2 linked regions of the Phytoactinopolyspora mesophila genome follow. The protein of the gene in region 1 interacts with the protein of each later gene in a pairwise test. Links are inferred from orthologs where the notes say so. Each region holds a gene or a part of one and is shown on either strand. Other genes may lie near its edges.

Region 1 (11,733 bases):
TCGGCCAGCAGCGTCATATGTGTGTACGCACCGCTGCCCGAGACATCGTCCCCGCCGCCGTCACCCCACCGGACCCGGGTTTTGTCGAATCGGCTCGTCTTCGGCGTCAGATAGGCCTCGGTGCCGATGATCGGCTTGATGCCGTGGGCCTTCGCCTTGCTGTAGAACTCGTACGCGCCGAAGACGTTGCCGTGGTCGGTGGTGGCCACGGCCGGCATTCCCTGCCTGGCGGCTTCAGCGAACAGGTCATCCAGCCGAGCAGCACCGTCAAGCATCGAATACTCGGTGTGCACGTGCAGATGGACGAAGTCCCCGGAGCTGGACCCAGCACTCGACACGACTTAACCAGACCTCCTAGAACAGCCACACGCAGGCAGAAGCCAACAACTCCCACGCCGCACTCGCACCCCGCACTCACACTGGGCCCAGACGCGCGCGCAACCGAGAATAATGCCACTCTAGGTGGCCGCGCCGACAAGGTTGCGACGCCACCCCGAGGCACCCTGCGAACGCAGCCAGATACGGTGGCGGCCACAGTGACCGGCGTACGGTGGGAGCCGGGAGACCCGCCAGGGGCCACACCGCCGCCTCGCCGCATCGTGCGAGACAAACGACCAGAGGAGAGGCATGCACGTGCCACCCGCCTCATCTAGGCCCCGCTTCTCGCAGCAGATCCGTCGGCGCCCACCGGTGCCCGTGCCGAGCCTTCTGGACCAGGGCGTACGTCAGCTCAGCCAAGCAGCCAACAAGGGCCGGCTGTGGCTCGCCATCGCCGGCGTGGCCGCGTGCTTCCCGGGACGACCCCGGAGAGCTGCGATCCGAGGGGTCGCAACGCTCGCGGTGACGAGCGCGGTAGCCAACGGACTGTTCAAGCCGCTCATCCGCCGGAGGCGGCCGGACGCGGAACTGACACCGGTGATTCGCCGGCTGAAGCGCGAGCCGGTCACCACGTCGTTCCCGAGTGGTCATGCCGCGTCCGCGGCGGCGTTCGCCACCGGCGTCGCGATGGAGAATGCCGCTCTGGGGGCCGCCGTGGCGCCCCTGGCCGGTGCCGTCGCGTACTCCCGGGTTCATGTAGGTGTACATCATGTCAGCGACGTCGTGGCGGGTGCCACGCTCGGAGCCGGGATAGCCCTCGCCGGTCGCCGCTGGTGGCCCGTCCTGCCCCGTACGCCGTGGGGCGTGCACCCCTCGTCGTCGGCGCCGTCGCTTCCCGCGGGAGCCGGGCTGGTGATCGTCGCCAACCCCGGATCAGGGAACAACACCGATCCGTCCGAAGAGATCGGCCGGCTCCTCCCACGGGCCAGGATCCTGCACATGAAGCCCGGCCTCGACCTCGACTCCGCGCTGGATGAGCTGGACGATGTGCGCGCGCTGGGCGCAGCCGGTGGGGACGGCACCGTCACCACAGTGGCCGCCGTCGCAGTCCGGCGAGCTCTTCCGCTGGCCGTCTTTCCATGCGGAACCCTCAATCACTTCGCCCGCGATGTGGGAATCACCAATTTCGCCGACACTTGCGGTGCCACCGAAGCCGGCTCGGCGATAGCCGTAGACGTCGCCACCGCCGGCCCGAGGGCATTTCTCAACACCGCGAGCATCGGGGGCTATCCCGAGATGGTCCGACGCCGCGAGGTTCTCGAGAAGCGGCTGGGCAAATGGCTCGCGATGGCGGTGGCCACAGCACAAGTCCTGCGCACCCAGCAACCGCTGCGGGTGAACCTGGACGGCACGACGACCACCGTGTGGCTCGTTTTCGTCGGCAACGGCTGTTACGTACCGCGCGGAACGTTTCCGGCCTGGCGCCCGCGTCTCGACGACGGCAACCTCGACATCCACTATTTGTCCGCACGCGGGCGCTTCTCCCGGACCCGCGCCGTTCTGGCGACCCTCACCGGCGCCGGCGAGCGCAGCAGGGTCCACGTCGCACGCATCGCTGGGTCTTTGACGCTCGAGTCGCTGGACGGCGAGGTAGAACTAGCCTGCGACGGTGAGCCGGCGGGCACTGTCGCCGAGTGCGTATTCGGCAAACTGCCTGGGTCGCTGGTCGTCTACCGGCCGGACTCCGGCGCCCCCGCCCGGACTCACTGAGCCAACAGGTCCAGCGCACCCTGGAGATCGTCGGGGTACTCCGAGGCGTACTCGGTCCAATCGCCGGTGCCAGGGTGCTCGAAACCGAGCCGCACGGCGTGCAGCCATTGCCGGGACAGTCCCAGACGCGCGGCCAGGGTCGGGTCGGCGCCGTAGGTGAGGTCAGCCACGCACGGGTGCCGCAAGGCACTCATATGTACCCGGATCTGGTGTGTACGGCCTGTCTCCAGCCGGATCTCGAGCAGACTGGCCGCCGGGAACGCCTCGATCGTTTCGTAGTGGGTGACACTCGGCTTGCCGTTGGCGACGACGGCCCATCTGTAATCGTGATCAGGATGCCGGCCGACGGGGGCATCGACGGTGCCCCTGGATGGGTCGGGGTGGCCCTGGACCAGCGCGTGATAGATCTTCTCGACGACGCGCTCGCGGAACTGCCGTTTCAACGAGGTGTAGGCGGCCTCGGACTTGGCCACCACCATCAGCCCGCTGGTGCCGACGTCGAGACGGTGCACAACTCCCTGGCGCTCGGCCGCGCCGCTGGTGGAGATCCGGAAGCCGGTGCCGGCCAGCCCGGCGACGACCGTCGGGCCGCTCCAGCCCGGACTAGGGTGAGCAGCCACGCCGACCGGTTTGTCCACGACGACGATGTCGGCGTCGTCGTGCACGATCCGCATGCCCTCCACGTGTTCGGGGACCATTTCCACCGGGGCGGCAGGCTCGGGCATGTCGACCTCGAGCCAGCCCCCGGCGTGAACTCGGGCCGATTTGGGCTCAGGTACGCCGTCCACCCGGACCCGGCCTTCCTCCACGAGGTCAGCGGCTTTGCTGCGGGAGAGCCCGAAGAGGCGGGCCAGCGCCGAGTCGAGTCTTTCTCCTTCGAGGCCTTCCGGCACGGGCAACGCCCGCAGGCCACTCACCGTTCCCCTGCCTCGTGCTCGTCCGAAGCCGCGCCTATATGCCCCGGCCTGGTCGGCTCCGTGGGCGATTCGCTCACATCGGTGCCGGGCGGTGGTTGTGCGAGCCCGGTGTCGGCCCCGGCCGGTGTGCGCTCGTCCGGCGTGTCCGCGTCCGTGGTATCGCCGTCCGTGGCGTCCTCAGCCGCGGACTCGCCGGGCACGGGCTCGTCGGTTGCCGGGCCGGCACCGAGGGTCGAGAACGCCACCCCACGGAAGCTGAGCAAAGCGATCAGCGCGGCCGCGCCCACAATGGACGAATCGGCGATGTTGAATACCGGCCAGTTCGGCAGCTCGATGAAATCGACGACGTGCCCGCGCATAGGCCCAGGCTCGCGGAAGATCCGGTCGGTCAGCGTGCCCAGGGCTCCGCCGAGCAGCCCGCCCAATGCCACGGCCCAGACCAGGCTGGTCACCTTGCGGCTCAGCCAGCCGATGACCAGAACCACAGCCACCGCGATGACGGTCAGCACGACCGTCAGGTTGGTGAACATACTGAACGCCGCGCCGGGGTTACGTACCAGCCTGAACTGCAGCACGTCGCCGACGACGTTGATGACGCGGCCGTCTTGCAGCGCCTCGACCGCCCAGACCTTGGTCAATTGATCCAGCGTCAGTATGACCGCTGCGATCACCAACAGGGTCGCCGTGCGACGTCGTGTTTTCACACCTTTTGTGTCGTCGCGAGTCAGCGACGCTCCTGCCGTTGTTTGCATGTCACACACAGTGTGGCACGAGGGAACGCCAGGAGACGAGCTTTGCCGATCGGTTTGCCACAGTTCTCACAGACTCCGTACGTGCCGTCGCTGATGCGGGACAACGCCCGTTCCGTCTGATTCAGCATCTCCTGATGGCTGGCCGCGAGCGACATCTCATGCTCTCGCTCGAATGCCTTTGAGCCGGTGTCGACCTGGTCTTCGCCGCCGTCGTCGGTGCTGCGCCGCAACAGCTCAGCGATTTCCATCTCGGCGTCCGCGATCTCCTCTCGCAGCCGCGCAGCCTCGCTCTGCAGCGTTTTGTGAACCTCAGCCAGTTCGTCAGAGGTCCACGGCTCCTCATCGGTACCGACGACCAGCGCTGCCGCTTGGTCCGCCCTGGACACCGTCTCTGCACTCTCCGTGCGCTCGGTCATTCCGACGCACCCCCTAAGTCTTCCATGTGCCCGCCCACACTTTGTCCGGGTCAGGTGAGGATAGATCCTTCCTGGCTTTCCTTCAATCAGCTCTCCATACTCAGCGTTCTCACAGCATGACTGATCAGCCGTCGTTGTTGCCACGAAACAATGCCCATAACCGCCTCACGAGAAACGTGTCAGGTATCACGATCCGCCAGCGCACATGCTTTGCCCGGTACGTGCACCCGATTGTGGACCCACGCTGTGATGGCGCTCACGCATCGGCCGCCTGAGCCGAATCGGGCCCGTGGTCACAGAATTCGGGTGCGCCGATGCCGGTTGCGGCCAGTACACTGTCGGTGCGAGCAGGCGTTGATGAGGCCAGTAGCCCGCGTGGACAGCCATGAGCGAGCCGGGGACGGTGTGAGCCCGGTGGCACACATGCCGGTGAACATCACCTCGGAGCCGCCGGAAGAACAGTGCTCGGGCAGCTGTTGCCCGCACCTAGTAGAACCGGCCGCAGGAAACGAAGTGGGTCATCCGCATCGTGGATGGTCAAAGAGGGTGGTACCGCGGGGTTCGCCTCGTCCCTCTGTCGGGCACCAGCGACGGAGGAAACCACCACGATGAGCGACGCCAGCACCCGGCCCTCGCCGGACGGAGCGGCCACCGGTCCGGCGCACACCACGGATTCCGCGGCTGACCAGGTCACCGGCAACCAGTCCTACCGGCCGGTCCCGGGTCAGGTCGATCTGCCGGCCTTGGAACACGAGATCCTGGCTTTCTGGCGCGACCACGACATCTTCAGCCGAGCGCTCAAATCGAGCGAGGGCAAGCCGACGTGGATGTTCTACGAGGGACCGCCCACGGCCAACGGCACGCCTGGGACCCACCACATCGAAGCTCGGGTGTTCAAGGACGTGTTTCCGCGTTACCGCACCATGAAGGGCTACCACGTGCCCCGCAAGGGCGGCTGGGACTGCCACGGCCTGCCGGTGGAGATCGCGGTCGAGAAGGAGCTCGGCCTTTCGTCGAAGACCGAGATCGAGGCATACGGAGTCGCCGCGTTCAACGACAGGTGCCGCGAATCCGTTCAGCGCCACGTCGGCGCATTCGAAGAGATGACCGAGCGGATGGGCTACTGGGTGGATACCACCCGGCCCTACCGCACCATGGACTCCTCCTACGTGCAGAGCGTCTGGTGGTCGCTGAAGAAGATCTTCGATGCCGGGCTGCTGGTCGAGGACCACCGGGTCGCGCCATTCTGCCCACGCTGCGGCACCGCCCTGTCGTCGCACGAGCTCGCCCAGGGCTACGAGACCGTCGCCGACCCGTCGGTCTTCGTCCGGCTCCCACTGACTTCCGGGCCGCTCGACGGCGAGGCATCCCTGCTGGTCTGGACCACCACACCGTGGACGTTGGTCTCCAACACCGCCGTAGCGGTGCATCCCGACGTCACGTACGTAGCCGCGACGAACGGCGACGAGACGCTCGTCGTCGCCGAGCCGCTGTTCGAGGCCGTGCTGGGTGAAGGCTGGACCGCCACCGCCCGGTTCTCCGGCACCGAGATGGAGTTCTGGAACTACCAGCGCCCGTTCGAACTGGTTGACATCGCAGCCGACGGTCAGCCTGCCAACCATGTGGTGGTCGACGACTACGTCACCACCGCGGACGGCACCGGCTTGGTCCACCAGGCTCCCGCCTTCGGCGCGGACGACCTACGCGTCTGCAAGCGCTACGGACTGCCCGTCGTCAATCCCATCGAGCCCGACGGCACGTTCAGCGCCGACGTTCCGCTGGTGGGCGGTCAGTTCTTCAAACACGCTGACACCGCGCTCACCCACGACCTCGAGCAACGCGGGCTCATGTTCCGGCACACCACCTACGAACACGAGTATCCGCACTGCTGGCGCTGCCACACGCCCCTGCTGTACTACGCCCAGCCGTCCTGGTACATCCGGACCACGCAGTTCAATGATGCGCTGCTGCGCGAGAACGAGAAGACGAACTGGTATCCGGAGACCATCAAGTGGGGCCGCTACGGCGAGTGGCTGCGCGGCAACGTCGACTGGTCGCTGTCCCGCAACCGTTACTGGGGTACGCCGCTGCCGGTGTGGCGTAACGACGACGACCCTTCGCACCTGGTGTGTGTCGGCTCCCTGGCCGAGTTGTCCGAGCTGGCCGGCGAAGACCTGTCCGAGCTGGACCCGCATCGTCCGTACGTCGACGACGTCACCTTCACCCTGCCAGGTGTCGCCGGAACGTTCCGGCGTGAGCCGTACGTTATCGACGCCTGGTACGACTCCGGCTCCATGCCGTTCGCGCAATGGGGGTACCCGCACGAGCCGGGCAGCGAGCAGATGTTCGCCGACACGTACCCGGCGCAGTTCATCTGCGAGGGCATCGACCAGACCCGAGGCTGGTTCTACACGCTGATGGCCGTGGGAACGGCTGTCTTCGGCCGCTCGTCCTACGAGAACGTGCTGTGCCTGGGCCTGCTCCTGGCCGAGGACGGGCGGAAGATGTCCAAACATCTCGGCAACATCCTGGAACCCATCCCGCTGATGGACGACCACGGCGCGGACGCGGTGCGCTGGTTCATGGCCGCCAGCGGTTCGCCGTGGCAGGCTCGAGGGATCGGGCCGGGCGTACTCGGCGAGATCGTTCGTAAGGTGTTGCTCACCTACTGGAACACCGCGTCGTTCCTGTCGCTGTATGGACGGACCTCGTCGTGGGCACCGGCCGACGGCGCGCCGGAGCCGGCCGACCGGCACGTGCTAGACCGCTGGGCGCTCAGCGAGCTGAACCGGCTCGTCGCCGACGTCGACACCGCGTTGGAGAACTTCGACACACAGCGTGCCGGCGCTCGGCTGGCCGGATTCATCGACGACCTGTCGAACTGGTACGTCCGCCGCTCCCGGCGCCGGTTCTGGGACGGCGATCCGGCCGCCCTCGCGACGCTGCACGAGTGCGTCGAAAAGCTGACTCGCCTGCTCGCGCCCATGGTCCCGTTCATCACCGAGCGGGTGTGGCAGGACCTCGTCGTCGCAGTGGATCCGGACGCGCCGGAGTCGGTGCACCTGGCCGCGTGGCCGCAAGCCGATCCCGGTGTCGTCGACATCCAGCTTGCCGACGAGGTCGCGCTCACGCGCCGCCTGGTGGAGCTGGGCCGCGCCGCTCGCGCGGAGTCGAAAGTCCGGACCCGCCAGCCGCTGGCTCGTGCTCTGGTGGGCGCATGGGGCTGGGAGTCGCTGCGTGGCGAGCTTCGCGCTGAGATCGCCGACGAGCTCAACGTCGCCGAGGTCACCTCGTTGAGCGCGGCCGGCGCCTCCGCCGACTCCGCCGACGCACTGCTGGACGTTTCGGCCAAGGCCAACTTCCGTTCCCTGGGGCGCCGGTTCGCCAAAGACACTCCGAAGGTGGCGGCGGCGGTGTCCGAGGCCGACGCCGAGGCTCTGGCGTCGGCGCTGCGCTCGGAGGGCTCGGTGACCATCCCCGTGGCAGAAGTGGGCGAGGTGACGCTGGAACCGGACGACGTCGTTGTCACTGAAACGCCACGGGAAGGCTGGGCCGTCGCCCGTGAAGGTGAGACCGTCGCGCTCGATCTGACGCTCACCGACGAGCTGGTCCGGGCCGGACTGGCGCGGGAGGCGATCCGGCTGGTCCAGGAGGCACGCAAACAGAGCGGCTTCGATGTCGCCGACCGCATCGAGCTGGCATGGTCGGCGGCCGAGAGCTCCGGTCAGCTCGCCGAAGCGTTGAGCGAACACCAGGCGCTGCTGGCCGACGAGGTCCTCGCGGTCGCCGTGCACAGCGATCTCGACGCGCTGCCGGACGAACCCGACCACACCGACCGGGACCTCGGCCTCACCTTCCGCCTCCGCCGCGCCGCCTCCAAATGATCATGTTTGGTGGGTTTTCTCTTGCGTCACCATGTCTGCAGGCATGGTGACGCAAGAGAAACACCGGTCACGCAGGCGTACCAACCACGCTCGGTAGCCCGTCCGCGACGACGGCCCGGCTCCCGGGCGGGGCCTGAGACAGGTGGGCGCGCGCCACGCACGCGCCCACCCTGCCTTGGCTCGCACGAGCGCCCGCCCCGGCGTTACCAGGACTGCTCGCGCATCAACAGGTCTGCAGGCATAGCAGGGCACGAGGAAACCCACCAAACATGATCATTTAGGTGGGGTTAGAGGTAGCCGCGGAGCTTCGCAGCGCTGGCGACGCGTTCCACACCGATCTGGAAGGCGGCCTGGCGCGGCGTGATATTGCCAGCCGCGGCGGCCCGCTCCTTGACGGCGGTATACGCCGCCACCATGTGACGGCGCAGCTGCTCGTTCACCTGCTCTTCAGTCCACTTGAATTCTTGCAGGTTCTGTGTCCACTCGAAGTAGGAGACAGTAACCCCGCCGGCATTCACCAGGATGTCCGGCTGAACTTCGATGCCGCGGTCAGCCAGGATGTCGTCAGCGGCCGGGGTGACCGGATGATTGGCTGCCTCCAAGACCAGGCGGGCGCGGATCTGGTCCGCATTGTCCGACCGGATCGCCTCACCGAGGGCCGCCGGAATCAGGACCGTGACGTCGAGGGTGAGGAGCTCGTCGTTGTCGATGAAGTCGGTACCGGGCGTGCCCACGACACTGCCGCTCTCGCGAACATGCGTGTCCACGGCGTCGAGATCAAGACCTCCCGGGGCGTAGATGCCACCACGAACGTCGCTGACCGCAACCACCCGGAAGCCCTCGGCGGCGGCGAGCCGGGCAGCCCAGGAGCCGACATTGCCGTAGCCCTGAATCGCGACCGTTGTCTCCGCGGCGTCCCAGCCGCGGTGGGCAGCAACCTGTTCCAGGATCATCACCGTGCCACGTCCGGTAGCAGCGGCCCGCCCATGAGAACCGCCGAGCTCCACCGGCTTCCCAGTGACGATCGCTGGCGTATGGCCGCTTTTGCGACCGTATTCATCCATCATCCACGCCATGGTCTGAGCGCTGGTGTTCATGTCGGGCGCCATGATGTCCCGCCGCTCCCCGATCACATAGCTGACCTGGGACAGGTACCTGCGCGTCAACCGTTCCAGCTCAGCGCCGGGCAGGGTGGCGGGGTCAACCTGCACCCCACCCTTGGCACCCCCGAACGGCACATCGACCAGAGCCGTCTTCCAGGTCATCAACGACGCCAGTGCCCGTACCTCGTCGAGATCGGCGTCCTGGTGATAGCGCACGCCGCCCTTGTAGGGACCACGTGCGCCGTTGTGCTGGACCCGGTACCCGTAGACGATCCGGGTGGAGTTGTCAGCGGTACGTACCGGAACCTGCACCCGGATCTCGCGATACGTGCCGGAGAGAAGCTCGCGCGTGGAGTCGTTCAGCCCTAGTTGATCAGCTGCCCGGTGAAAGGAGTCGGTGACGGCCTGAAACGCCGACGGCTTGGTCAACCGGATCCCTCGTCAGCGCTGGTCGTCGTCGAGCAGGCTCGCAACAGAGCGCAACGAACCACCGGTCTGCGTGGTGGAGGTGTTCTCGTTGCCTCCGCCGCCCGGACGCGCCGGCTGCTGACCGGTGTTGTTCGGGACCGGCCGCTGCGGCTGCTGTGGCTGCTGTGGCTGCTGTTGTTGAGCCTGGGCGGCGGCGATCTCCGCCTCCGCGCGCTCGTCGTCGCTGGCACCGCCGACCTCGAGCTTACGAAGCTCGTTCTCCAGGTACGACTTGAGCCGGCTGCGGTACTCGCGCTCGAAAGCACGTAGACCTTCCAGCTGCCGCTCCAGGTCGGCGCGCTCGGTCTCCAGCTTGCCGAAGACCTGGGCACGACGCTTCTGGACTTCCTGGTCGATCGACTCAGCCCGCTGCCGAGCATCCTGCTCGAGCTTGGCAGCCTTGGCCTTCGTCTCGGAATCGAGCTTCTCCGAGCGGCTTCGAGCCTCGCCCATCAGGCGATCGGCTTCAGCCTTGGCATCGGCTACCAGCTCATCAGCGGTCTTCTGCGCCAGGGCGAGAACCTTGGCGGCAGCGTCGCTGGGCTGGGCACCAGGTGCCCCTCCTCCGGCCGTGACAGCTGGAGGAGCCGAAGTTGGAGGAGCCTTGGGCGCCTCAACCTGGCGTGGTGGCTGGACTGGTTCGGCTGAACCAACGGCCCCGGCTCCGCGGGTTACCGCGGCGAGCTTGTCTCGAAGCTCGTCGTTCTCGCGCTGTAGGCGCGCGATCTCAGCCTCGACCTCGTCCAGGAACTCATCCACCTCCTGCATGTCGTAACCTTCACGCAGGCGGACAGTCGTGAACTCTTTGTTCTGGACAGCCTCGGGCGTCAGTGGCATAACGTCACCTCGAATGTGAGCAGCGTCGTGAGTCACCGTACCGCGTCATCCCATCGATGCGACAACCGACTGGGCAATTCGCACCAGGATGATGAGCACAATGAACGCCAGGTCAATAGCAACCGAACCGATCCGGAGCGGCGGGATCACCCGTCTGAGCAGCCGAAGTGGAGGGTCGGTCACTGTGTACACGGCCTCCAACACTACAAGCAACGGGCCTTTCGGCTGCCACTCGCGTGCGAAGACCTGGATCCAGTCGACCACCAGACGGACCAGCAGGGCGATGAAGAAGAGCCATAGTGCTATCGACAAAGGCTGGGTAATGACCGACACGGGATCCGAACCTACCTGACGAAGGTTCCGTGTGCTGCCACCGGCACCCGTCTGTTGGCTTTTCTGGCTTCTGGTAGCACTGCTGATACATCAATTGATCAACTCTGGTTGAAGAACGCGCCGTCGGCGATGCGCGCCTTGTCCTCCGCTGTGACCTGCACATCTGCAGGTGTCAGCAAGAACACCTTCGCCGTGATCCGGTCGATACTCCCCCGCAGCCCGAAGATCAGCCCGGCAGCGAAATCGACCAGACGCTTGGCGTCAACGTCATCCATCTCCGATAGGTTCATGATGACTGGGACGCCGTCACGGAAGTGTTCACCCAACGTCCGTGCTTCGTTGTACGTACGTGGATGAAGCGTGGTGATGCGCGCTTCCCGGGCAGCAGGCGCCGACCGCGGCGTGGCCATTGGCCGGCGATCCGCCAAGGACGAGACAGTTGCCGAATGCTCCCGTTCACGCCTGGCGGGCGGCCGCTCTACCTCCTGAGGCTCGTATGCCTCGGGCGCGTCTTCTTCGTACTCCCGCTCATATTCATCGGCGTATTCATCGTATTCGTCCTCGTAGCGGTCCCGGTCCTCCACGAGGCCGAGGTAGACCGCAACCTTGCGCATTGCGCTGGCCATGCTCTCAAGTCCTCCGCACTAGTGGTGGACGGTCTCTACCTTGCACATCTCTGACACTAGCTCCAACCACCGCCGTGGACGAGTATTGCGCGACACGACACGCACGGTGTGTCGCCAGATGCTGGTGATACGTGTCGGCTCAGCAGTGATCACTGGGACCAATGCGTTCAATGAGACCGCTCGCGACGGCCTGACGCATCACCAAACGCCGCAGAATGGCCGATAGCAGTACGTTTCATCATCGGGCGAGAAATCCGTAGGCGTTCCTCGGGCCGACGGCTCAGCCGGCTTTCTCAGAGCGCCCAGCGT
Region 2 (10,798 bases), on another replicon or contig:
TGACCACAGCCGGTCCGCGAATCCATCGGCACCCGCGTCGTGGAACGTCGTGGGTGAGATTCCTCGGGCTTCATATGCGTGCACGGCTGGTGCCTTACGGCGTCGTCGCCGTCGCTTTGGTGGCGGCGGTGAGCTGGGCGGCGGCCGGTTACCTGATGGACAGGCCCTTCTCCTCCGGACCGGACGCGCGGATTCCGGTGGTGGTGGCCGCTCCGCTGGTGTGTTCGATCCTTCTCTCGATGGGGCTCGGGGGTCGTGACGAACTCCTCGAGCGCTCGACGGCCGTCCCGTGGCGGGCCGTCCGTGCCGGGCACGTCGTCGTCATGGCGACGGTGCCCGGTGTCGCTCTTGCCTTGACGGGTATGCGGGCGTCGCAGACGTACGGCGCGTTCGAGCTGGTCCGCAATACAGCCGGGTTCGCCGGCGTGGTGCTGCTTGCGGCCGTCGCCCTCGGGGCCGGCTTGGCATGGCTTCCGGTGGGGATATACGCGGGGGTGGTCTACCTAGCGGCTCCTCGAGACCTGCCGGAGCACACCGTGTGGTGGACGTGGCCGCTTCAGCCATGGGGCACGACCGGTGCGGCCTGGGTAGCGGCTGCGCTCTTCGTCGCCGGCCTGATCCTGTACTGCCGCCTCGGTGCCCGCGCCGGCCACGATCACGACCACTGAACTGGCTCCTCGCAACACCTCGTGGGCTCGTCCGGGCCGCACCACTAGGACTTCTCGCGCGTCACCGTGCCTGGAGACATGGAGACGCACGAGAGAACCCACCAAACATGATCATCTAGGCAGGCGGGGTGCGCGGGGCAACACGTGTTGCGGTTGCGTAACGACGGATGACGCGCATGTTGCGTGAGGCGTCGCGCGGGTGCACTATTGGTCGTCAACACGAGTTGCGCAATTCGTGTTGATAAGCCGAGAGCATTCCCGGAGGAGGCAGTCACCGTGGTCGTACGCCGGGCAGACGTGGCCCGTCTCGCGGGCACTTCGCCCGCGGTCGTGAGCTATGTCCTCAACGGCGGCCCCCGCACGGTGGCGCCCGCGACCCGCGCCCGGGTTCTCGCCGCGGTCGAGTCGCTCGGCTACCGGCCGAACGGCGTCGCGCGCTCCCTTCGGATGAACAAGACGATGACGCTCGGCCTTGTTGTCCCGGATACGGCGAACCCGTACTTCGCCGAACTGGCGCGTGCGATCGAGGAGGCCGCGTTCGCGCACGGATACACCTTGCTGATCGGCAACGGCGCGGAGGACGACGAGCGGCAGACCGCCTACGTGCGAACCTTCCTCCAGCGCCAGATCGACGGACTCTTCCTGGTTCCGGCGCATGGCACGCCGAGTTGCCTCCCCGATCTCGAACGGGCCAGAACTCCGTGGATCACTCTCGACCGGCAAGTGGCCGGGACCACGGACATTCCGGCGGTGCTGGTCGACAATCGCGGTGGTGCCCGGACGGCTACGGAGCACCTGCTCGAGCACGGGCGTCGCCGGATCGCTTGTATCGCCGGACCAGAAGACGTCTACCCGGCCACCGACCGAGTGGCAGGCTGGCGCGACGCTATCGCCGATGCTGGACTGCCGGCAGCCGAGACATCGGTACTCAATGTTCCGTTCGGTCGCCACCCGGGCTACGTCGCCGCCCGGCGGGTGCTGTCGGAGCGGATAGTCGACGCGATCTTCACGGCGAGTGACGAACAGGCGCTGGGCGCGCTCCGGGCGGTGACCGAACTCGGATTACGGTGCCCCGACGACGTCGCCATCACCTCTTTCGACGGCATTGCCGCGGCCGCGTACGCCACGCCTGCGCTGACCACCATGTCGCAACCGTTCGGTGAGCTCGGGCGGGTGGCCGTGAGCCGGCTGCTGACCCGCATCACGGACCCGGAGGGAGACACGGGCATCTCCGTCTTGCCGGTCCAGCTGACGGCCCGTGGCTCGTGCGGCTGCCCGGATCCGCCTGGGGGCGATTCGAACGACGATCCGGCCGGCGCCGCGACCAGTGAGGAGGCTGAGCGTGCCGACACCTGACACTGTTGCCGAGAGTGCGCCGGGCCATGGCTTGGTGTGCCGGGATCTGACGAAGGCTTTTCCCGGCGTTCGCGCCCTGGACGGCGTCGACCTCGACGTTCGCTACGGCAACGTCGAGGTGGTTCTCGGCGAGAACGGCGCCGGCAAGTCCACGCTGATGAAGATCCTCTCGGGGGTGCAGCCGCCGGACGCCGGATCGATGCACCTGGACGGAGAAGAATACCGGCCCTCGAGCCCGCGCGAGGCGATGGCCGCCGGCGTCGCCATGATCCACCAGGAGATGAACCTGGTGCCCGGGTTGTCGGTGGCCGAGAACATCTTCCTCGGAAGACAGCCCACCCGCCGGGGCGCGGTCGACTACGCCGAGATGAACCGTGCCGCCGCCACGATAGTCCGCCGTGTTGGGCTCAAGGTCGACGTCACCAGGCCGGTCGGCCGGCTGTCGGTCGCGGCGCAGCAGCAGGTCGAGATCGCCAAAGCGCTGTCGCTCGACGCCCGGATTCTGATCCTCGACGAACCGACCGCCGCGCTCGGCGCCGAGGAATCCGAGCGACTGTTCGAGATCGTCGACGAGCTTCGGTCCCAAGGGGTGGGCTTCGTCTACATCACCCACCGCCTCAGGGAGGTGGAACGGGTGGGGGACCGGATCGTCGTCATGCGCGACGGCCGTCGGGTCGCCGACTGGGACCGGGCCGACGTCGCCGTCGACGCCCTCGTGGAGGCGATGGTGAATCGCGCCGTCGACCAAGTCTTCTCGGACCCGAACGAGCCCGACGACGACGAGCTGCTGCGGGTGGAGCGGCTGGGGCGCGAAGGCGCGTTCACCGATGTGTCCTTCGCGCTGCGCCGCGGCGAGGTCCTGGGTGTCGCGGGACTCGTCGGAGCCGGGCGGACCGAACTGGCTCGCGCTCTCTTCGGCGCGGAGCCGGCGGATGAGGGACGGATCGTGGTTGACGGCCGCCCGGCCCGGATCGGCAGCCCGGCCGACGCCATCCGGGCGGGCATCGTGCTCGTACCCGAGGACCGCAAAGCAGCAGGTCTCGTCCTCGGTATGTCCTTGCAGGACAACATCGCGCTGCCGTCGTTGCGCGGCCTGGCCGAACGCGGGATCGTCAAGAAGTCGCGGGTGCGGCAGATGATGCAGACGCTGGCCGGCCAGCTAGACATCCGCGGTCGCCCCACCCAGGCCGCGGGCACCTTGTCGGGCGGGAACCAGCAGAAGGCCGCCATCGCGAAGTGGATACCGCAGCGGCCCCGGGTCGTCATCTTCGATGAGCCGACCCGCGGCGTCGACGTCGGCGCGAAGGTGGCGATCTACACCCTCATCGAGGAACTCAGCCGGGAAGGCGTGGGAGTCATCGTCATCTCGTCGGAGCTCACCGAGGTGCTCGGCTTGGCCCGGCGGGTTCTGGTGCTCTCACACGGACGCCAGACCGGGCTGCTCGAACGTGATGAAGCAACAGAGGAGCGAGTCATGGCATTGGCGGTGAGTGGCTGATGTCGGCCACGACGCAAGACCAGGAGACGCAGGCGCGTGAGGCCGAGCGACCCTCCTGGAACAGATTCTTCGAGCGGTTCGGATCGAGCGGGCCTCTTGTTGGCCTGCTGGTGCTGGTAGTTGTGCTGTCCTTCTTGTCGCCGGCGTTCTTGACGGTGAACAACATGGTCAACGTCTTCCAGCAGATCTCCGTACTGGCGATTCTGGCGCTCGGCATGACAGCGGTGATCATCACCGCCGGGATCGATCTCTCGGTCGGGTCGATCGTGGGCCTCTCCGGCGTGGTGGCGGGGTGGACTTTCGTGGAGGCCGGCCTGCCTATGCCGGTGGCGTTCCTTGCGGGCCTGGCTGTTGGTGCGCTCGCGGGTTTCATCAGCGGACTGATGATCACGGTCGGCAAGCTGCCACCGTTCATCGCCACCCTGGCGATGTTGTCGATGGCCAGGGGCCTTGCGCTGGTGATCTCGGACGGGCAGCCGATCTCCGGCTACCCGGACTGGTTCCGCAACATCACCCGCTACCAGCTCTTCGGCGTTCTGCCGTTGTCGGTGCTGCTGGTTGTTGTGCTCTTCCTGCTGGGAGCTGCGTACCTGCGTTACCGGCCGTCAGGCCGTGCGCTCTACGCCATCGGCGGGAACGAGGAGGTCGCACGGCTGTCCGGGTTGAAGGTGCAGCGGGAGAAGCTCAAGGTCTACACCGCCGCGGGCGCCCTGGCCGGCCTTGGTGGACTCATCCTTTTGTCCCGTCTCGATTCGGCGCAGCCGACTGCCGGCGCCGGCCTGGAACTCGACGTCATCGCCGCCGTGGTGATCGGTGGTGCCAGTCTGGCCGGTGGGCGCGGCAGCGTTTCCGGCACTCTGGTGGGCGCGTTGATCATCGGGTTCCTGCGCAACGGGCTCAACCTGCTCGACGTCTCCGCCTTCTGGCAACAGGTGATCATCGGAGCGGTCATCGCGATCGCCGTGATGACGGACACCTTGCGCCGCCGATCCAAACACTAGTGCCCTGCGCTGCTGATAGGCGCCAGATACCCGCGCCTATGAGCAGGTTCGTTCCACCGGACTCATCTCGACCCGGGACGACGTCGCTGCCGGCGTCGCCCGGTATTCAACCCGAACTGAAGGAGTAGTCATGAGAAGACCACTGATCGCCGTCGTAGCGACGTTGACTCTTGCCGTCGCGGCATGCGGGAACGACGACGGCAACGGCAACGACGGAGACGCCGCTGCTGGTGATGTGACCATCGGCCTGTCCATCTCCACCCTCGAAAACCCGTTCTTCGTCACTCTCCGGGACGGAGCCGAGGCGGTGGCCGAGGACGCCGGGATCGAGCTGCGCGTGTCCGACGCGCGCGACGACGCTCAGTCACAGGCGAACCACGTCCAGGACTTCATCACGCGTAGCGTCGATGTGCTGGTGGTGAACCCGGTGGACACCGCCGCGATCGTGCCGTCGATCGAGGCGGCCAACGACGCCGGCATCCCCGTCGTCACGGTCGACCGGGGATCGGACGGTGGCGAGATCGCCGCGCACGTCGCCAGCGACAACGTCCTGGGCGGGCGGCTGGCCGGCGAGTTCCTGTTCGAGCAGATCGGTGACTCCGGTGAGGTGGCGCAACTGGAAGGCATCGCGGGCACCTCGGCCGCGCGGGACCGTGGCGCCGGCTTCCAGGAGGCGCTCGACGCGGCGTCGGGAATCGACTTGGTCGGTAGCCAGGCGGCCAACTTCAGCCGGGACGAAGGACTGACTGTCGCCGAGAACGTGCTGCAGGCCAACTCCGGGCTTGCTGGCGTTTTCGCGCAGAACGACGAGATGGCGTTGGGCGCCGTGGAGGCGGCCCGGTCCGCGGGCCTCCTGGATGATCTGGTGATCGTCGGTTTCGATGCCACCGACGACGCCCTGGCGGCCATCGACTCAGGTGAAATGGACGCCACCGTCGCTCAGCTGCCCAGCGACATGGGCGGTGCCGCGATCGAGGCGGCGATCGCGATCGCCAATGGCGACGACGTGGACGCCGAGCAGTCGGTCGAGGTGCAACTGGTCACGGCGGACAACGTCGGCGACTTCCTCGAGTAGAGGCTGATCTCGACGATGAAAGAAGGCGGAATCCTGCATCCGCGATTGTCGGCGGTGGTGTCTGCCATGGGGCACGGCGACACCCTCTGTATCGCCGACGCCGGCCTGCCCATCCCACCCGGCGTCGAACGCATCGACCTCGCGTTCGCCGCCGGGCAGCCCGGGTTCGCCGACGTCTTGGACGCGGTCCTGGCCGAGCTGCGGGTGGAGGCATACACCATGGCTGAGGAGTCCGTGGAAGTCTGCCCGCGGTTGGTCGAGCACGTGCGACGACGCCTCGACCAGGCCGACGAGATGCAGGTGTCTCACGACGTGCTCAAGAAGCAGACCCGTGACGTGCGCGCCGTGGTGCGCACTGGGGAGTTCACCCCCTACGCGAACGTCATCCTCCGCAGTGGTGTGAACTTCACCTGATCGCCCCGTCAGGCCAGCCCCCCTCGGTGATCGTCAGTGGGTTGTGGTCGCTTTCTGGTGATCGTCAGTGGGTTTGGGCTGCGGTATCGCGACCACAACCCACTGACGATCACCGGCAGGTGACTGGCGTTTACCCGCAGCGGGCGGCTGGCTCAGGTGATGTCCGGGCGGCTGGCGCGGGTCAAGGACAGCCCGATCCCGTAGCCGGAGATGATCGTCAATGTGTAGCTGTCGATCGGCGTGTGGGTGCCGTCGTATGCGACCCCGGTCAGCACGAGCGCTGGTGAGCCCGGTTGCACGCCGCAGAGGCGGGCATCGGCGTCGCCGAGCAGCGCAGGCTCTACTCGCTGCAGGTTTTCCTCGGAACGGTGTCCCACCTTGGCGAGCGCATCCCCGATCGTCGCGCTGCGTTCCAGCACGTCGGAGGTGATGTGCTCGGCGATGTGGAACGGCAGAATGTCACTGGCGACGCCGTAGACGACGCCGTGCCGGCGCCGGACGGCGTCGAACCGCACCACCGGGCTGCCAACCGGTATCCGCAGGTCCGCGGCCACTGGCGGGGTAGCGCTGATCTCTTCTCTGGCTCGCTGCAACTCGTCCACGTGCTGTGACTCGTCCGCAAGGTCTTCGAGGAACCCGGTATAGACAGGGCCGGAGCGTACCGAGAGCGGTTCGACGGGCGGATTCTCGGCGACGTAGCTGCCCGAGCCACGCCTGCTGACCACATAGCCGGATTCGCGCAGCGCGGCGATGGCCTGGCGTACGGTACTCCGGCTGACACCCATGTTCGCCGCCAGGTGCTCCTCACCGGGAAGCCGCGAACCGGGCGTGAGGGAACCGGACAGGATGCGGCCCTTGAGCGCGGTGGCGATCCGGGTGTACAGGGGGCGGTCAGCGCGCGGCGGCCTGGTCATGTTTCTGGAGTTCTTCGCGAATGCGGGACTTCGTCGCTGCCGGGGCGTACGACACGTCAAGCGCGCGCAGCTGGGCCTGCACCAACTGCTCCCGGCTGAACCCGTGCAGCCGGTGCGCGAGCAGCAACTCGTCGGTCAGGGTGGTTTGGAAGTACGCGGGGTCGTCGGTGTTGATGGTGACGTGGAGCCCGGAGGCGACGAGTTCGGCCAGCGGATGAGTGTCAGGGCTTGCGGCGATCTTGAGGGCGACGTTCGACGTCGGGGCCACTTCCAAGGGGATCTGGTGCTCGCGCAGATGATCGACGAGCGTGGGGTCCTCGAGGCAATGAATGCCGTGTCCTATGCGTTCCGCCCCGAGCGCGCGAAGTGCGCCCCACACGCTCGCCGCGCCGACGGTCTCACCGGCGTGGGGCAGCGACGCGAGACCTGCGGCTTTGGCTCGCTTGAACGACGACGCGAACAGCTCCGGCGGGAACCCGTCCTCGATTCCGCCGAGCCCGAGCCCGACGACTCCCTCTGGGGCAAGTGGCCCGAGCAGGTAGTTGATGGTGGCCTCGGAGGAGGGGTCTTCGGTCTGCCGCGAGATGTCGCAGATCCACGCTAGATCCACGCCGTGATCAGCACTGGCGCGACGCCGGCCTTCGTTGAGGCCGTCGCGGTACTCCTCGAGCGCGACACCGCGTCGCTGGTGGTGGGTAAGGGCGGTGGACGTGACCTCCGCGTAGCGGACGTTCTGGGCGGCAAGCTCAGCCGCTAGGGCGACCGTGGCGTCGGCGAAATCGTCCGCGGTCCGCAGGACGGCGAGCCCGGTGAAGAACAGCCGGGCGAAGTCCTCGAAGTTCTTGAACTGGTAGAGGCTGAGCAACTCTTCGGGGGATTCGGCGCCGACGTCCACCCCGTTGCGTTTAGCCAGCCGGAACATGGTCTGGGGGCGCAGTGACCCCTCGAGGTGAACATGCAGTTCGACCTTGGGCAGCGAGGTCAGCCATGTGGGGTAATCGTTGTGTTGAACTGTCACATGTGTTGTCTACCATACAACTTCGCCCGCCGGCCAGGCCCCACATCACAACCCCCGCACCCCCGCCCTTCCACCCCCGGTGATCGTGAGCGGATTGGTGCCCTCAAGGGGGTGATCGTGAGCGGATTATTGCTGCAAATTGCGACGATAATCCGCTCACGATCACCCGGAGCGCAGCAATAATCCGCTCACGATCACCGGAAAGGTGGGCGGCGGGGCGTGGACGCCTGCGGGGTTAGGGGGTGATGGCGACGCCTGCCGGGTCAGGGGGTGATGGCGACGACGGCCGCGTCGGGTGTTTCCAGCCGGTACGGTCCGTCGGCGGCCCGGAAGCGGGCAAGGTCTCCATGCACCGGGCGGCGGTTGCCGTATCGATCGGTCAGCAGTGTGCCGTCGGCCCCGACAGCGACGAGCTCGCCGTCGGCGCGCAGCAGCACCGGAGCGTCCACCGCCGAGGTGACCGCGACCCGGCCGTGCCGGAGCCCGTCGATCACCGCCGCGGCCGATGCTGGCTCGGCCGGGCCCAAGTCCGATTCGACGGCCACCCAGGTCACCGGCACTGCGAGGGGGCGCCCGTCCTCGGGGTTGTGGAAGTCGCTTCCGCTGATCGGCACGGTGTCCCAGCCCCACGCGTTCCACCAGGCCAGCGGGCCGGTCCAGCGAGTGTCCAGCCAGGACCCATGCCAGATCTCAGCCAGCGGCGGCCGGGTCTTCAACGGGTGGCTCCACGCGAAGTCGCCCATCAGCGGGTGGTTGATGGATAGCAGTCCACCGGCCGACTCCACATGTGAGACCCAACTTTCGGCCGGCTGCCGGAAGTCCACCCACGGAATCGCCCCGAAAGCGTTGGCATGGCCGCGGTCTGTAGTCACTTCTTGGCCGGGTACGAGCGTGGTGCCGTAGTGGGAGCCGATCCGCTCCAGTCCGGCGAAATGGCTGACTGTGTTGTGGTCGGTGACGGCCAGCACATCCAAGCCGGCTTCGACGGCGGCCGCGGCCAGTTCGGCCCGTCCGAAGGAGCCGTCCGAATGGAGGGTGTGGGCGTGGAAGTCGCAGGCCAGCCAGGTGCGGCCGGTGTCAGCCGGGAGTGTGCGCCGGGGTCTACGTTCGGGCACCGGGGGAGCGGTTGGTTCGGATTCGGCCGGGCCGGTGGCCGGCATGTCGACCTCGACGACGACGTCCACACCCGCGGCCGGTACCCGATGCAGTCCCAGCAATACCGCCCACACACCGGACTCGATCTCCCCAGGCAGGTACCCAGGCGTCGCTGAGCCGGCGGCGATGACGTAGCGCGAGCGGGCTCCGCCGGACCAGCCCCGGAATCCGTCGGCGCCCAGACAACCGAGGTCGATGACACCCTGGCCGCGATCGTAGGACAGGCGCACCTCGATCGACGGGGTGCCGGCCGGAACCTCGAAGGGCAGCTCCAGATATGGCGACGCGGCCCGGTCTTCGGGGGTCAGTGTGCGGGTGATGCGCATCTATCCTCCATGATCATCCACGGTTGTGGGTGCGATCCGGGCGCCGCCAATGATCACGGCCAGTTCTCTCAGGTCCGGCAAAACCGGGAGTTCGCTGACATCGGCGAGACCTTCGCGATCGATCAGGTAGGCGCGCATGCCGAGACCGGCAGCTGCACGCACGTTTTCGGCCACGTCGTCCACGAATACCACGTCACCAGGTTCGAGCGCCGCCCGTTCGAGCGCGATCTCGTAGATCCGGGTGGCGGGCTTCTCCGAGGCCACCATTGCTGAGATGACGAACGGGTCGAAGAACCGCCGCAGGCCCATGTCGCGGTAGCGCAGCTCAAGCGACGGACCGGCGTTGGACACGATCCCCAGCCGGATTCCCGAGTCCGCCAGGGCCTGTAGGACTGGGAGCGTGTCTTCGTAGGGTTGCTGGTCCAGTTCGAACACCGACGCCTCGGCCAGGGCGCGCACAAGCGAGTCCGGAGCGTAGTCGTACAAAGCCCGCAGCACGATCCGGTAGAACCCGATGTACACGTCGACCTCGTCGTCGAACGTCGCCATCTCCTGATGCCGGGCCAGGTGCCCGGATCCCGCCTCGAGCGCAGCCCGCGTGTGCTCGTCGTCGGGAATCGGGAGCCCGGCGTCGCCGATCAGCTCCGCGAAACGCGGCTTCGGCCACCAGTCGCCGCCGAGTGGCCGGGCAAGGGTCCCCCCGGAGTCGAAGAACACCGCAGCAACCCGCCCCAGCTCATCACTGACCGTTGTCGGCGTCATCGGAGGGCCAGATGTTCTCTGAGTCTTCGGCAGATGGAGTCTCTCCATGGTGTGGTGGGCATCACGACCCAGTTCTTCCTAAGGTTGTTCGCGTCATCGGAAGTGCCTGAGGCTCGCTGAGTCTTTGGGAGATGGTGTCTCTCCATGGTGTGGTGGGCATCAGCGAGGGAGGCCATGGCGAAGCCCCTCTCCCGACCGAGTCTGCTGGGCGAGGAGAGACTCCGTCCCCCGGATACTCGACCCTCATCACGACACCGCAGACCCAGTGACGGCCGCCGATGCTACTTCCAGCCGCGGCGAACCCACCAACCCGCCGTCTCCGGCGCGGTACAGCAGCGTGTGCTCCTGCGGCGCCGCGAGCCGCACCCGCTCGCCCACCTGTGGTGGCACCCTGGTGGTGGCCTGAACGGAGACGCCGTCCCGCTCGACCGTCACGAGATGGTCGATGCCGAGGAGTTCGACGACGGCGACCTCGCCCTCGAACGACGCTCCGGGTTCGGTCGTGACCTCGGTGTGCTCAGGCCGGAAGCCCAGCACCACCTCTTCACCCTCGGTGACATGCGCCGCCGCCGACGACGGCACCGGGAACGGCGTGCCCTTGATGTCGATGT

What was found.
Region 2: the proteins of ileS (region 1) and F7O44_RS07610 interact in binary tests that used the Escherichia coli proteins (3 or more experiments, as listed by UniProt). The link is inferred for Phytoactinopolyspora mesophila from one-to-one orthologs.

The regions. Positions count from the first base shown.
Region 1 is NZ_WLZY01000007.1:14,928-26,660, forward strand. What follows is about bases 4,400-8,257. They hold ileS (isoleucine--tRNA ligase), read left to right. Parts: upstream 4,400-4,781; coding sequence 4,782-8,057; downstream 8,058-8,257. Also shown: dnaE (DNA polymerase III subunit alpha), read right to left, coding at 1-275; F7O44_RS19125 (bifunctional phosphatase PAP2/diacylglycerol kinase family protein), read left to right, coding at 628-2,088; F7O44_RS19130 (RluA family pseudouridine synthase), read right to left, coding at 2,082-3,005; lspA (signal peptidase II), read right to left, coding at 3,002-3,757; F7O44_RS19140 (TraR/DksA family transcriptional regulator), read right to left, coding at 3,730-4,173; F7O44_RS19150 (Glu/Leu/Phe/Val family dehydrogenase), read right to left, coding at 8,345-9,589; F7O44_RS19155 (DivIVA domain-containing protein), read right to left, coding at 9,602-10,465; F7O44_RS19160 (YggT family protein), read right to left, coding at 10,511-10,798; F7O44_RS31235 (cell division protein SepF), read right to left, coding at 10,897-11,424. UniProt on the Escherichia coli protein: Catalyzes the attachment of isoleucine to tRNA(Ile). As IleRS can inadvertently accommodate and process structurally similar amino acids such as valine, to avoid such errors it has two additional distinct tRNA(Ile)-dependent editing activities.
Region 2 is NZ_WLZY01000002.1:295,392-306,189, forward strand. What follows is about bases 3,703-6,625. They hold F7O44_RS07610 (substrate-binding domain-containing protein), read left to right. Parts: upstream 3,703-4,653; coding sequence 4,654-5,598; downstream 5,599-6,625. Other genes in these bases: F7O44_RS07605 (ABC transporter permease), read left to right, coding at 3,703-4,523; rbsD (D-ribose pyranase), read left to right, coding at 5,614-6,012; F7O44_RS07620 (GntR family transcriptional regulator), read right to left, coding at 6,165-6,625. In the rest of the region: F7O44_RS07590 (hypothetical protein), read left to right, coding at 1-668; F7O44_RS07595 (substrate-binding domain-containing protein), read left to right, coding at 945-2,024; F7O44_RS07600 (ATP-binding cassette domain-containing protein), read left to right, coding at 2,011-3,522; more of F7O44_RS07605, read left to right, coding at 3,522-3,702; more of F7O44_RS07620, read right to left, coding at 6,626-6,926; add (adenosine deaminase), read right to left, coding at 6,904-7,944; F7O44_RS07630 (CehA/McbA family metallohydrolase), read right to left, coding at 8,208-9,425; F7O44_RS07635 (HAD family hydrolase), read right to left, coding at 9,426-10,187; F7O44_RS07640 (ABC transporter ATP-binding protein), read right to left, coding at 10,434-10,798. UniProt on the Escherichia coli protein: Part of the ABC transporter complex RbsABC involved in ribose import. Binds ribose. Also serves as the primary chemoreceptor for chemotaxis.